DNA from 2 places in the Streptomyces sp. NPDC034670 genome. Region 2 is predicted to be linked to the other one. Evidence: riboswitches for the same ligand, from Rfam matches in the RefSeq annotation. Region 2 holds a riboswitch; the other holds the start of a gene.
What was found. Region 2 has a riboswitch for cyclic di-AMP ahead of ACZ56B_RS04950 (M23 family metallopeptidase). Riboswitches for the same ligand answer to the same signal wherever they lie in the genome.
Positions count from the first base shown of each region.

Region 1: it holds a riboswitch for cyclic di-AMP, as region 2 does, so the genes downstream of both, ACZ56B_RS27935 (M23 family metallopeptidase) here and ACZ56B_RS04950 (M23 family metallopeptidase) in region 2, are expected to answer to the same signal.

Region 1 is NZ_JBVITR010000055.1:28,423-34,641, reverse strand. Features, by position in the region: gene ACZ56B_RS27940 (PrsW family intramembrane metalloprotease) at 1-1,126, shown strand, start outside; gene ACZ56B_RS27935 (M23 family metallopeptidase) at 1,215-2,246, opposite strand; cyclic di-AMP (ydaO/yuaA leader) riboswitch at 2,259-2,416, opposite strand; tRNA gene ACZ56B_RS27930 (tRNA-Met) at 2,709-2,782, opposite strand; gene ACZ56B_RS27925 (dihydrofolate reductase family protein) at 2,894-4,027, opposite strand; gene ACZ56B_RS27920 (response regulator) at 4,218-4,877, opposite strand; gene ACZ56B_RS27915 (HAMP domain-containing sensor histidine kinase) at 4,874-5,878, opposite strand.
Region 2 is NZ_JBVITR010000004.1:242,003-248,221, forward strand. Features, by position in the region: gene ACZ56B_RS04940 (HPr family phosphocarrier protein) at 25-306, shown strand; gene ACZ56B_RS04945 (GntR family transcriptional regulator) at 563-1,276, opposite strand; gene ACZ56B_RS04950 (M23 family metallopeptidase) at 1,489-2,253, opposite strand; cyclic di-AMP (ydaO/yuaA leader) riboswitch at 2,266-2,440, opposite strand; gene ACZ56B_RS04955 (M16 family metallopeptidase) at 2,642-4,045, opposite strand; gene ACZ56B_RS04960 (M16 family metallopeptidase) at 4,042-5,415, opposite strand; gene ACZ56B_RS04965 (DNA gyrase/topoisomerase IV subunit A) at 5,915-6,219, shown strand, end outside.

The sequences.
Region 1 (6,219 bases), on a different contig from region 2:
CATGGCGATCGTGGCCAACAGCTTCGCCACGCAGTGGATAGCGACGGCCACGGCCGACCCGTCGGGCGCGGACACCCTCGGCGCGACCGTCATAGCGCCCGTCGTGGAGGAGAGCGCGAAGGCCGCCGCCGTGCTGCTGGTCTTCCTCTTCCGCAGACGCGACTTCACCGGGCTCCTCGACGGCGTGGTGATAGCCGGGGTCACCGCCACCGGCTTCGCGTTCACCGAGAACATCCTCTACCTCGGCACCGCCTTCGGCACCGACCGGCTGACCGGCGACAGCGGCTTCGCCTCGGTCACCGCGGCGACCTTCTTCGTCCGCATCGTCATGTCGCCCTTCGCGCACCCGCTGTTCACCGTGCTCACCGGCATCGGGTTCGGGCTCTGCGCGCTCTGTGCGCGGCGGCAGCGGGTCCGCCGGGTGCTGCTGCCGCTGTGCGGACTGCTGCTCGCGATGGTCATGCACGCGCTGTGGAACGGGTCCTCGACGCTGGGCGACTACGGGTTCTTCGCCGTGTACCTGGCGTTCATGGTGCCGGTGTTCGGCGTGCTGACCTGGCTGGTGGTGTGGACGCGGCAGCGCGAACTGCGGACGGTGCGGGCGGAACTGCCGGCGTACGCCGCGGCCGGCTGGCTGGCGCCGGCGGAGCCGTTCGCCCTGGGCTCGATGCGCGCCCGGCGCGTCGCCCGGCGGTACGCGCGCCGGCACGGGGGGAAGGCCGCGGCCCGGGCAGTGGCCCGGTACGAGGCGTGCGCGACCTCGCTGGCGTTCCTGCGGCACCGCGGGCGGCTCGGCCGCGCGGGGCCGGACTTCGTCGTACGGGAACGGGAGCTGCTGGGGGAGCTGTGGGCCCGCCGGGGGGCGGCCCGCCCGGCACTGGACCACGCCGCCCGCGCCCTCGCGCCGCCGGTCCCGGCCGCCGTCGCGCCGTGGCCGGTGCACGGGCCCTACGGGGTCCATGGAGTCCATGGGCTCCACGGAATCCGGGGGACTCACGGGGCCTACGGGATCTACGAGGCTCACGGGAGCCAGGAGGCCCACGGAGTCCAGGGCGCTCCCGGTTGCGGTCCGCCGCCGCAGGCGCGGCCGTACCCGGCCTACCGGCCGAACCCTTACCGGTCCTGAAACCGCCGACGGCAGCCCTGACGTCGGAGGGCCGCCGTCGGGACTGCCGGGGTCCCCGGCACTGCCGGGGTTCGGGAAGCGGTGGTTCTCAGGGGTTGAGGCCCTTGCTCCGCAGCCACGCCAGCGGGTCGATGCCCGCGGAGGAGCCCGCGGAGTGGACCTCCAGGTGGAGGTGGGCCCCGGTGGAGTTGCCGGTGGAGCCGACGCGGCCGATCACGTCGCCGGTGTTGACCTTCTGGCCGACGCTGACGCTGATGGAGGACTGGTGGGCGTACCAGACCTCGGTGCCGTCGTCGAGGGTCAGCACGGTCTTGTAGCCGTAGGAGCCGTCCCAGCCGGCGAAGGTGATCGTGCCGGTGTGGACCGCCTTGATCAGCGTGCCCGAGGGAGCGGCGAAGTCGAGGCCGGTGTGGTAGCCGGAGGACCAGTAGGCGCCGGCCTGGCCGAAGGTCGAGCTGAGGGTGTACGAGGAGGTCGGCAGCGCGTACTGCTTGGCCAGCGCGGCGAGGCGCTCGGCCTCGGCCTTCCGCCGGGCCTCCTCCTCCGCCTTCTTCTTCGCCTCCTCCGCCTTGGCCTTGGCCTCCTTCTCCGCCTTGGCGGCGGCCTCGGCGGCCTCCTTCTCGGCGGCGGCGACGGCCTCCGCCGCGGCCCTGCTCTCGGCCTGGTCCTGCTGCTGCTCGACCTGCGCCATGATCCGGGCGCGCAGCGCCTCGCCGGCGCCGGCGGCGCCCTGCTCGGCGTCGGTGCCGGTCATGCCGATGCTGCTGAGCGGCGTGGCGGAACCGGCGGGCTCCTCCTCGTCGGAGATGAGGGAGCCCACGTTGGGGAGGTCGGGCACGGAGATCGAGACCGGCGGCTTGCCGGTCTGGGCGCTGGCCATGCCGCCCGCGCCCACGGCGGCGATGACGCCGACGCCCAGGACGGTGGAGCTGCGGGCGAGTCCTCCGCCGCGCTGCTTGCTGACGCGGTGCCGGCCGCGTACCGGGCGGATGGACTCCGCGGTGGGGTTCCACTCCTCGAAGGGGCCCTCGTCGCCGGGGACGCGGCCGTAGCCGAAGGTCTCGCCGTCGCGCTGACTCGGCATGAAGGGGGCCTCGGGAGCAGGCCGGTTTGACGCCACGTGGGCGTACTCCTTTCCTTCCTCCACCGCCTACCGGGTTAGCTGACGGGTTCGGAGCAGGAAGGTCTCCTACGCGCGTATACACACCGTGCTTCCACGGCGGTATCCACGCGATTCACCCCATGGTGGTGGTTCCCCGGTTCCCTCGCGGGATTCGGCGCGTGCGCACGGAGCCGACTTCTGTGACGGCTGGGACGACCGCGCTGCGTTATCGAACGTTAATAGAGGTGAGGGTCGGATTCCAAGCCGTTCCTCTTGATCATCCACGATCCCCGTACGGACTTAACCGCCAGGAGCAGGCGAAAACGGGCGAGTTGACCCGCCTTCAGGGCTCTGCGATCTTCTGACGGTATGTCAGTCGTCATGCGCAGTGAGGCGGGACGGTCACCTTCGGTGACGAGGGGTGGGCAGGGGAAACACCGAGGGCCGGAACCCTTTCGGGTTCCGGCCCTCGGCCTTCAGTAGCGGGGACAGGATTTGAACCTGCGACCTCTGGGTTATGAGCCCAGCGAGCTACCGAGCTGCTCCACCCCGCGTCGGTATGACACCAGTGTACGCCATGCGCGGGACACCCGGCGCACCCCTCTCCTCCGCCCCTTCCTCCCCCTCCTTCCCTGCCTCCTCCCCTCCTCTTCCCCCGCCCCTTCTCAGCGGCCGGTCAGATGGCTGTTCGGCGCCTGCGCCCGCTCCTCGTGCTCCGGCAGGACGACGACGGTGGCGCCCCCGTCCGCCAGCACCCCGCTGCCGTCGGCACCCGGCACGAAGGTGTCCGGCTCGCGCCAGGCCGTGACCACCCGCCGTATCCCCGCGTCCAGGATCAGCCGGGCGCAGGACGCCGGCCGGGACGCGCGCCGGGCACAGGGCTCCAGGCTGGAGTACACGGTGGCGGTCGCGAGCCGGGGGTCCGTGGGGTCGGTCTTGGCGAGCGCCGCCTCCTCCGCGTGCACCACCGGGTCCCCGCCCTCGCGGGAGTGGCCCCGGGCCAGTTCCGTACCGTCGGCCGCGACCACCACCGCGCCCACGCTGAACGCCGTCCGGGACGGCGGGCACCGGTCCGCGAGATCGCAGGCGAGGGCCAGCCAGTGGTGGTCGGCGGCGGAGGGCAGCCCGTCGGTGCCGGGCGCGGTGGGCTCGTACCGCATCAGGACGACGTCGCCGACGGCCCGGGTCTCGAGCAGCCGCAGCCGTCCGCCCTGGTAGGAGCCGGGACCGAAGAGGCGGGGGGCGTCCGGATCGCCGACGAGGAGCGGGGCGAGGACCAGCTGGAGCTCGTCGGCGAGGCCCTGGGTGAGGAGCTGGGTGTGGATCAGGCCGCCGCCCTCGACCATGAGCCGCCGGACCCCGCGCACGGCGTGCAGGTGCTCCAGGAGCCGGCGCCAGTCGATCCCGGGGCCGAGCGGGACGACGTCGGCCGCGAGACCGAGGGCGCGGGCCCGCTCGGCGCCCCGGTCGGTCGTGTAGAGGACCTTCTCGCCGCCGGTGTGCCAGAACAGCGCCGCCGGGTCCAGGTCGCCGGAGCCGCTGACGGCGACCTTGAGCGGGTACTCGGACCCGCCCCGCGCGACCCGGCCGGCCCGCCGCTCGGGCGAGTTGACCAGCAGGCGCGGGTTGTCGGCGCGGATCGTGCCGGCGCCGACCAGGATCGCGTCCACCGACGCCCGCACCTCGTCGACCCGGTCGAAGTCGGCCGGGCCGGACAGCAGCAGCCGCTCGGGGCCGGTGTCGTCCAGGCAGCCGTCCAGGGAGACGGCGGCGGACAGCAGGACGTAGGGGTGGGGCATCGGCGCACTCTCCTGGCGGGAACGGCAAAACGGCGGACGGGTCCCGTCCCGGCCCGTGCGGAGCCGTCCGGTCCGGGCCGGGTCTGTCCCCAAGCCTGCACGACGCGCGGCGGAGCGGGGCCCGGGGAGGCCCGGCCCCCGCCGCTCCCGGCGGCGTCCGGTTCGGGGACGGCGCCGCACGAGGGGGGCGTCAGGGCTCGATCAGGCCCACGCGGATGGCGTACCGGGTGAGTTCCAGGCGGTCCTTCAGGCCCAGCTTGGAGAGCAGGTTGGCGCGGTGGCGCTCCACCGTCTTCGGGCTGATCACCAGGAGGTCGGCGATCTGCTGCGAGGTGTTCCCCTCGGCGACCAGCTTGAGGATCTCCTCCTCCCGGTCGGTGATGGCCTTCGGGGGCAGGTTCCGGCCGTCCCGGGCGAGGTCGAGGTAGTTGCGGATGAGGGCGTTGACGGCGCCCGGGTAGAGGAACGGCTCCCCGCGCATGGTGGCCCGGCACGCCTCGACCAGGTCGCGGTCGGCGACGGACTTGAGGACGTACCCGGAGGCGCCGGCGCCGAGGGCCTCGAAGAAGAACTGCTCGTTGTCGTACATCGTCAGGATGAGTATCCGCGTCTCCGGCAGGGTGTGGGAGAGCTCGCGGGCCGCCTGCAGTCCGGTCAGACGCGGCATGGCGATGTCGAGGATGACCAGGTCGGGCCGGTGGGCGCGGGCCTGTTCGAGGGCCTCGGCGCCGTCGTCGGCCTCGGCGACCACGGTCAGGTCCGGTTCGCCGTCGAGGATGAGGCGGACCCCGCGGCGGACCAGCGCGTGGTCGTCGGCGAGGAGGATGCGGGTGGGGGCCGGGTCGGTCATGTCCAGGGTTTCCGGTCGGTGGCTGCGAGCGCGAGGGCCGGTACCCGGACGGGCGCCGGTCCCCGCACGGGAACGGGCACGGTCAGACGTACTTCGGTGCCCCCGCCGCCGGCCGGGCCCACGGCGAGGTCGGCGCCGACGAGCAGGGCGCGCTCCCGCATCCCGCGGATCCCGGGGCCCTCCGCCACGTCGCCGATGCCGCGGCCGTCGTCGTGGACACGGAGTTCGACACCGGCGGGGACGCGGTGCAGGGCGATCCCGGCGCGCCGGGCCCCGGCATGGCGCGCGACGTTGGTGAGCCCCTCCTGGGCCACCCGGTAGATCACCAGCTCGGCCTCCGGTCCCAGGCCGGGCAGGTCGGGTTCGAAACGGTGCTGGACAGTGAGGCCGGGGCCGCCGAACTCGGTGGCGAGGGCCTTGAGGGCGGGGATCAGCCCGAGCTCGTCCAGGACCCCGGGGCGCAGTCGGCGGGCGATGCGCCGGACCTCGTCCAGGCTGCTCCGGGTGATCTCCTGCGCCGGGCTCAGCTCCTCGCGCAGCTCCGGCGGGGCGTGGTCGGCGACCCGCTTCAGCTGGAGCAGCACGGCGGTGAGGCTCTGGCCCACCTCGTCGTGCAGTTCCTGGGCGATGCGGCGGCGCTCCGCCTCCTGCGCGGACAGGGCGCGTGCGCTGCTCGTGGCGCGTTCGTCCTCCAGCCGGTCGAGCATCGTGTTGTACGTGCTGATCAGCTCGGCGACCTCCCCCCGGCCGGCGACCGCGGGACGGTGCCCCGGACGGAGGAGGTCGGTGGTGTTCATGGCGCGGGTGAGGCGCTGGAGCGGGGCGAGTCCCACCCGCAGCAGCAGCGCGTTGGCGACCAGCATGGCGGCCAGGCCCACGGTGAGCACCGCGGCTTCGGTGAGCAGGACCGGGGTGGAGACGGTGACCGGCCCGAGCAGCAGGGCGGTGGCGGTGATCAGCACGACGGCGTTGAGCAGGAAGATACGCCAGAACAGTGGCACCCAGTACCACCTCCTCACCGCTCGCCCCGTGCCGCTCGTGTCGTAGGCTCCCGTCCTGCCGGAGGCCGGGACAGTCCGCGGGCCTGGGGCGCGGGCGCGGGCCGTCACGACCCAGCGTGAGCGCTGCGCGGGCCGTGCGCCATCCGTGACAGTCCCCATTTTCCGGACGGCCGCCGGGCGCCGGACCGGTGCCCCTACACCCTGGGCCCCCCGGAAATGGGGGTCGGAGCCGATGGAGAAACCGCCGTCGGCGGGCGACGGTGGAGACACGGGTGACAGACCCGGTCCCGCCGCACCGCCGTACCGGGCGGGCGACGGCAGAACGTGTGAACAAGCTTCCT
Region 2 (6,219 bases):
CTGAAGACTGAAGGGCAGCAACACATGGCTGAGCGCCGCGTCAACGTCGGCTGGGCCGAGGGCCTCCACGCCCGTCCCGCCTCCATCTTCGTCCGAGCCGCCACGGCCGCAGGCGTCCCGGTGACGATCGCCAAGGCCGGGGGCACCCCCGTCAACGCGGCCTCCATGCTGGCCGTCCTGGGTCTGGGCGCCCAGGGCGGCGAGGAGATCGTCCTCGCCTCCGACGCGGAGGGCGCGGACGCCGCCCTGGACCGTCTGGCGAAGCTGGTCTCCGAGGGTCTCGAGGAGCTCCCCGAGACCGTGTGACCGCGTGCCCGACAGCGGCGGAGCCGCGTCGTCCGTTCCGGACGGCGCGGCTCCGCCGTTTCCCTTCCCCGGACTTCCCCGGACCGACGGCCTCGTCCCCCGTGCCCGCTTTCCGCGCCCGCTTTCCGGTGAGGACCTCCCGAAAGCGCGACCACGGAAGAACCACGAGGAAAGCCTCGCGAATTCTCCGCGTTTCCGGAATGCGGCAGCGGGACACGTGCCCGCCGGCGCTTTTCCTTTGTATACGGCCCCCGTGTTAAGGGCGCGGTCCCGGCATGTTCACGGCATGTTGCGAGTTCCTCACACGGGCCACGCGGTCCACCCGGTCCGTCCGGGCGACGCCGAGGGCGGGGCGCAGACGGTGCGCACCCCGCGCGCGCTCGGCGTGCAGCGCCGTGACCGTCCGAGCGCGCTCGCCGTCGCCGCGCGCCACGGCGTCCACGATCGCGCCGTGCTCCGCCCAGTGCTCCACCGGGTCGGCGGGCCCCTCCACGGCGTACATCCAGGCGATCTTGTACCGCACCTGGGTCAGCGCCGACGCCAGCGCCGGGCTGCCGCAGGCCCGGACGAGCGTCTCGTGGAACCAGCCGCCCAGGGAGCGCAGGTCGTCGCTGTCGCCCCGGCGGGCGCGCTCCTGCCCCAGACGGACCAGGCCGCGCAACACCTTCACGTGGGCCTCGGTGCGGCGCTGGGCCGCGCGGAGGGCGCCGAGCGGCTCGAGGAGCAGACGCATCTCCAGCAGGTCGGCGGCCTCCTGCCCGGTGGGCTCCGCGACGCACGCGCCCGCGTGCCGCCGGGTCACCACGAACCCCTCGGCCTCCAGCGTGCGCAGGGCCTCCCGGACGGGGACGCGGGAGACGCCGTAACGGCGGGCGAGCACTTCCTCCGTGAGCCGGCTGCCGCGCCCGTGGACACCCGCGACGATGTCGTCCCGGATCGCCGTGCACACCGAGTGCGCGGGAATACGCATGAGCGACCTCCGGATTCATTCCCGTGAAACGCCGACGATCGACGTGCGTTCCGTGACTCTATTGCAATCGGCGGTAATTTCCGACGCCGGGCCGGAATCCATAGGTGTTTTTGGCGCTTTCGGTCAGCCCTTCCCCCCTGCGACGCCGAAAGCCCCGGCTCGGGAGCCGGGGCCGGAGAGCGGGGCGGGCGCCGCGCCGGAGCGGACGCGCGTCAGAGGTTCACGCCGTGCGCGCGGAGGTAGGCGACGGGGTCCAGGTCGGAGCCGTACTCGGCGGTGGTGCGGACCTCGAAGTGCAGATGCGCGCCCGTGACGTTGCCGGTGGCGCCGGACAGGCCGATCCGCTGCCCCGGGGTGACCTGCTGCCCCACCGAGACGCCGACGGACGACAGGTGGGCGTACTGGGTGTAGGTGCCGTCGTGCATCCGGATGACGACCTGGTTGCCGTACGCGCCGCCCCAGCCGGCCTCCACGACGGTGCCCGCGCCGACCGCCTGGACGGGGGTGCCGCTCGCGGCGTGGAAGTCCACGCCCGTGTGGCTGCCGGAGGACCAGACGGCGCCACCGCTCTTGTAGCCGGTCGAGACGTAGGAGCCGGCGATCGGGGAGACGAAGGCGGTGAGGCGCTCGCGCTCGGCCTCCCGCGCGGCGCGTTCCCGCTCCGCCCGGGCCTCCTCGGCCGCCTTCTCGCGCGCGGCCTCCTCGGCCGCCTTCCGCGCGGCGGTCTCGGCGGCCTCCCGGGCGGCCTCGTGCTGGGCGGCCGCCTGGGCGTCGACCTGGTCGGCGACCTGGTCGCCCAGGGTGATGACGGGGGTGAGGCCGGTCTGCGCGGCGACGGGTTCGGCGGCGAGCGCGGGGGCCCCGAGGGAGCCGACGACGCCGGTGGTGGTGAGAGCCGCGACGCCCGCCGCGCGGGCGGTGCCGCGCTCGGTCCTGCGGGGACGGCGGTGCTTCCCGGTGGCGCGGGTGAACGCCATGTACAGGCTGGTCCTTTCCTTCCCTCTCGCCTACCGGGTTAGCTGACGGGTTCGGAGCAGGAAGGTCTCCTACGGACCCCCTCGCGACACGCGCGGGCGTCCGATTCACCCCAGGGACTGCAGAGACTGCGTGCGGGCCCCCGGCTCCCCTGGCTCGCGCCGTACGGGGACTCGGCGATGGCTGTCCGGTGCCGCGGGTGCGGCGCACTGCCCGACGAACAGCCCGGAAGACGCTAAGCGGGCGGGCCGTCGATTCCCAAACGGAACCCGGATTCTGTAGCGCATCCCACAGGGCAGACGGGCCGTCTCCACCCCAATCCGGGCATGGGCGGGCCCTGGTGACGTACCCGCCACCAGGGCCTCGCCCGTACGCGTCCCGCGCGGCCCGCTACTCGGCGCTCACCACGGCGACGTCACCGATCCCGAGGGCCTCCACGGGCGCCTTGATCTGCGCCGCGTCGCCGACGAGCACGGTCACCAGGCGGTCCACCGGGAAGGCGTTGACGACCGCGGCGGTCGCCTCCACGGTGCCGGTCGCGGCGAGCTGCCGGTACAGCTCGGCCTGGTAGTCGTCGGGCAGGTGCTGCTCGACCTGGTCGGCCAGGGTGCTCGCGACGGCCGCGGCGGTCTCGTACTTGAGCGGTGCCACGCCCACCAGGTTCTGCACGGCGACGTCCCGCTCGGCGTCGGTGAGTCCCTCCGCGGCGAGCGTGCGCAGCACCGTCCACAGGTCCTGCAGGGCGGGCCCGGTGTTCGGGGTGTCGACGGAGCCGCTGATGGCGAGCATCGCGGCGCCGGTGGCCCCTTCCGGGGAGGAGGGCGCGGTGGACCGGAGGACCTGCCCGAAGGCCCGGACGCCGTAGGTGTAGCCCTTCTCCTCGCGCAGGACGCGGTCCAGGCGGGAGGTGAGGGTGCCGCCGAGGCAGTACGTGCCGAGCACCTGCGCGGGCCACACGCGGTCGTGCCGGTCCGGGCCGATCCGGCCGATCAGCAGCTGCGTCTGGACGGCGCCCGGGCGGTCCACGATCACGACCCGGCCGGTGTCGTCCGCGACCACCGGCGGAACGGGCCGGGGCCGGGCCGGGGAGCCCGTCCAGGAGCCGAGGGTGTCGCCGAGCAGCGCGTCCAGGTCGACCCCGGTGAGGTCGCCGACGACCACCGCGGTCGTCGTGGCGGGACGGACGTGCTTCTCGTAGAAGGCGCGCACGGCCGTGGAGTCGATGCCGGCGACCGTCTCCTCGGTGCCCTGACGCGGACGCGACATGCGCGAACTCGCCGGGAACAGTTCCTTGGAGAGTTCCTTGGCGGCCCGGCGGGCGGGGCTGGCCAGCTCGTGCGGGATCTCGTCGAGGCGGTTGCGGACCAGCCGCTCGACCTCGCCGTCCGCGAACGCGGGCGCCCGCAGGGCGTCGGCGACCAGCCCGAGCCCCTTGGCGAGCCGCGAGGCGGGGACCTCGAGGCTCAGCCGGACACCGGGGTGGTCGGCGTGCACGTCCAGGGTGGCGCCGCACCGCTCCAGCTCGGCGGCGAACTCCTCGGCGGAGTGCTTGTCGGTGCCCTCGGAGAAGGCCCGCGCCATGATCGTGGCGACACCGTCCAGTCCGGTCGGCTCGGCCTCGAGCGGCGCGTCGAGGAGCACCTCGACGGCGACGACTTGCTGGCCCGGGCGGTGGCAGTGCAGGACGGTCACGCCGTTGTCGAGCGTGCCGCGCTCGGGGGCCGGGAAGGCCCAGGGCCTCGCCTCGCCCGCCTGCGGCCGGGGGTGGAAGTCCATCGTGGCGAGCTCGGTCACTTCGCCGCCTCCTCGGTCTCGTCGGCGCCGGCGGCTGCGGCGGCTTCCTCTGCGTCCTGTGCTTCGGGGGCGACGGGCTCGTAGACGAGCACCGCGCGGTTGTCGGGGCGCAGGCGGGCCTCGGCGACCTCCCGCACCTCCTCCGCCGTCACCTCGAGGACCCGCTGGACGGCGGTCAGGGCGAGCTGCGGGTCACCGAACAGGACGGCGTACCGGCACAGTTCGTCGGCGCGGCCCGCGACCGTGCCGAGGCGGTCCAGCCACTCGCGCTCCAACTGGGCCTGGGCGCGCTCCATCTCCTCGGCCGTGGGGCCCTCCTCGGCGAACCGGGCGAGCTCCTCGTCGATCGCGGCCTCGATCACCGGCACCTCCACGTCGCCGGACGTCTTCACGTCCAGCCACCCGAGGGAGGGCGCCCCGGCCAGCCGCAGCAGGCCGAATCCGGCCGCCACCGCCGTGCGGTCCCGCCGCACGAGCCGGTTGTGGAGCCGCGAGGACTCGCCGCCGCCGAGGACGGTGAGCGCCAGGTCCGCCGCGTCGCACGCGCGCGTGCCGTCCTGCGGCAGCCGGTAGGCGGCCATCAGGGCGCGCGCGGGGACCTCCTCCTCGACCACCTCGCGCAGCTGCTCGCCGATGACGTCGGGCAGCGAGCCGTCGCGCGGCTCGGGCTTGCCGTCGTGGGACGGGATGGAGCCGAAGTACTTCTCGATCCAGGCGAGCGTCTGCTCCGGGTCGATGTCGCCGACGACGGAGAGCACGGCGTTGTTCGGCGCGTAGTACGTGCGGAAGAACCGGCGGGCGTCCTCCAGGGTGGCCGCGTCCAGGTCCTCCATCGAGCCGATCGGCGTGTGGTGGTACGGGTGGCCCTCCGGGTAGGCGAGGGCGGTCAGCCTCTCGAAGGCCGTGCCGTAGGGCACGTTGTCGTAGCGCTGGCGGCGCTCGTTCTTGACCACGTCCCGCTGGTTCTCCATGGACTCCTCGTCCAGGGCGGCCAGCAGGGAGCCCATGCGGTCGGCCTCCAGCCAGAGGGCGAGCTCCAGCTGGTGGGCGGGCATGGTCTCGAAGTAGTTGGTGCGCTCGAAGCTGGTGGTGCCGTTGAGCGAACCGCCGGCGCCCTGCACCAGCTCGAAGTGACCGTTGCCCTTCACCTGGGCGGAGCCCTGGAACATGAGGTGCTCGAAAAGGTGAGCCAGGCCGGTACGCCCCTTGACTTCGTGGCGTGAACCGACGTCGTACCAGAGGCACACCGCGGCGACCGGGGTCAGGTGGTCCTCGGAGAGCACCACGCGCAGGCCGTTGGCCAGGCGGTGCTCGGTCGCTGTCAGGCCGCCGGAGCCTGCCTGCGCTGTGGCCGTGTGACCCATGGGCATGTACGTCCCTTCGATCGCGGAGGCGGTCGTCGACACCGCCGTTTCTGCCGGTCCTGCCACTGTATGCAAGCGCGCGGAGCACCGGTGGAGTTCCCGGGCGGGGGCGGCTACGCCGAGAGCGAGAAGCGGTGCGGGCCGGTGACGGGGCTGGTGGGGGCCGTGGGACGGCCGCGACGCACGGTACGGACGGGGCGGGCCGTGGCACCGGTCCGCGGCCCGGCCGCGGCCACAGGTGGTCGGTGGACCGCGCGGGGCGCGGCCCCGGTCCGCCGGCCACCGGCGCGCGGCCGGCGCCCGCGGTTCCGCCCCGGTGCGCGGGGCTCGCGACTCCGCCCCGGTCCGCGGCGTCCGCGGCCCGTGCGCGTAGCCTGACTCGCGCCGCCACTGCCCGGTCCGCACCGGACGGCCGGGGCCGGGTCCCGGTCCCGCCTGTCAGTGCGACGGTCCACAATGGTCCGCGTCAGATTCCGTCACACGCTTCAGCAAGGAGCCGGCAGCGATGGCCCGCCGCAGCACGAAGACCCCGCCGCCCGACGACTCGTACGAGGAGAAGATCCTCGACATCGACGTCGTCGACGAGATGCAGGGCTCCTTCCTCGAGTACGCGTACTCGGTCATCTACTCCCGCGCCCTGCCGGACGCGCGTGACGGTCTCAAGCCGGTGCACCGCCGCATCGTCTACCAGATGAACGAGATGGGCCTGCGGCCCGAGCGCGGCTACGTGAAGTGCGCCCGCGTCGTCGGCGAGGTCATGGGCAAGCTGCACCCCCACGGCGACGCCTCGATCTACGACGCCCTGGTGCG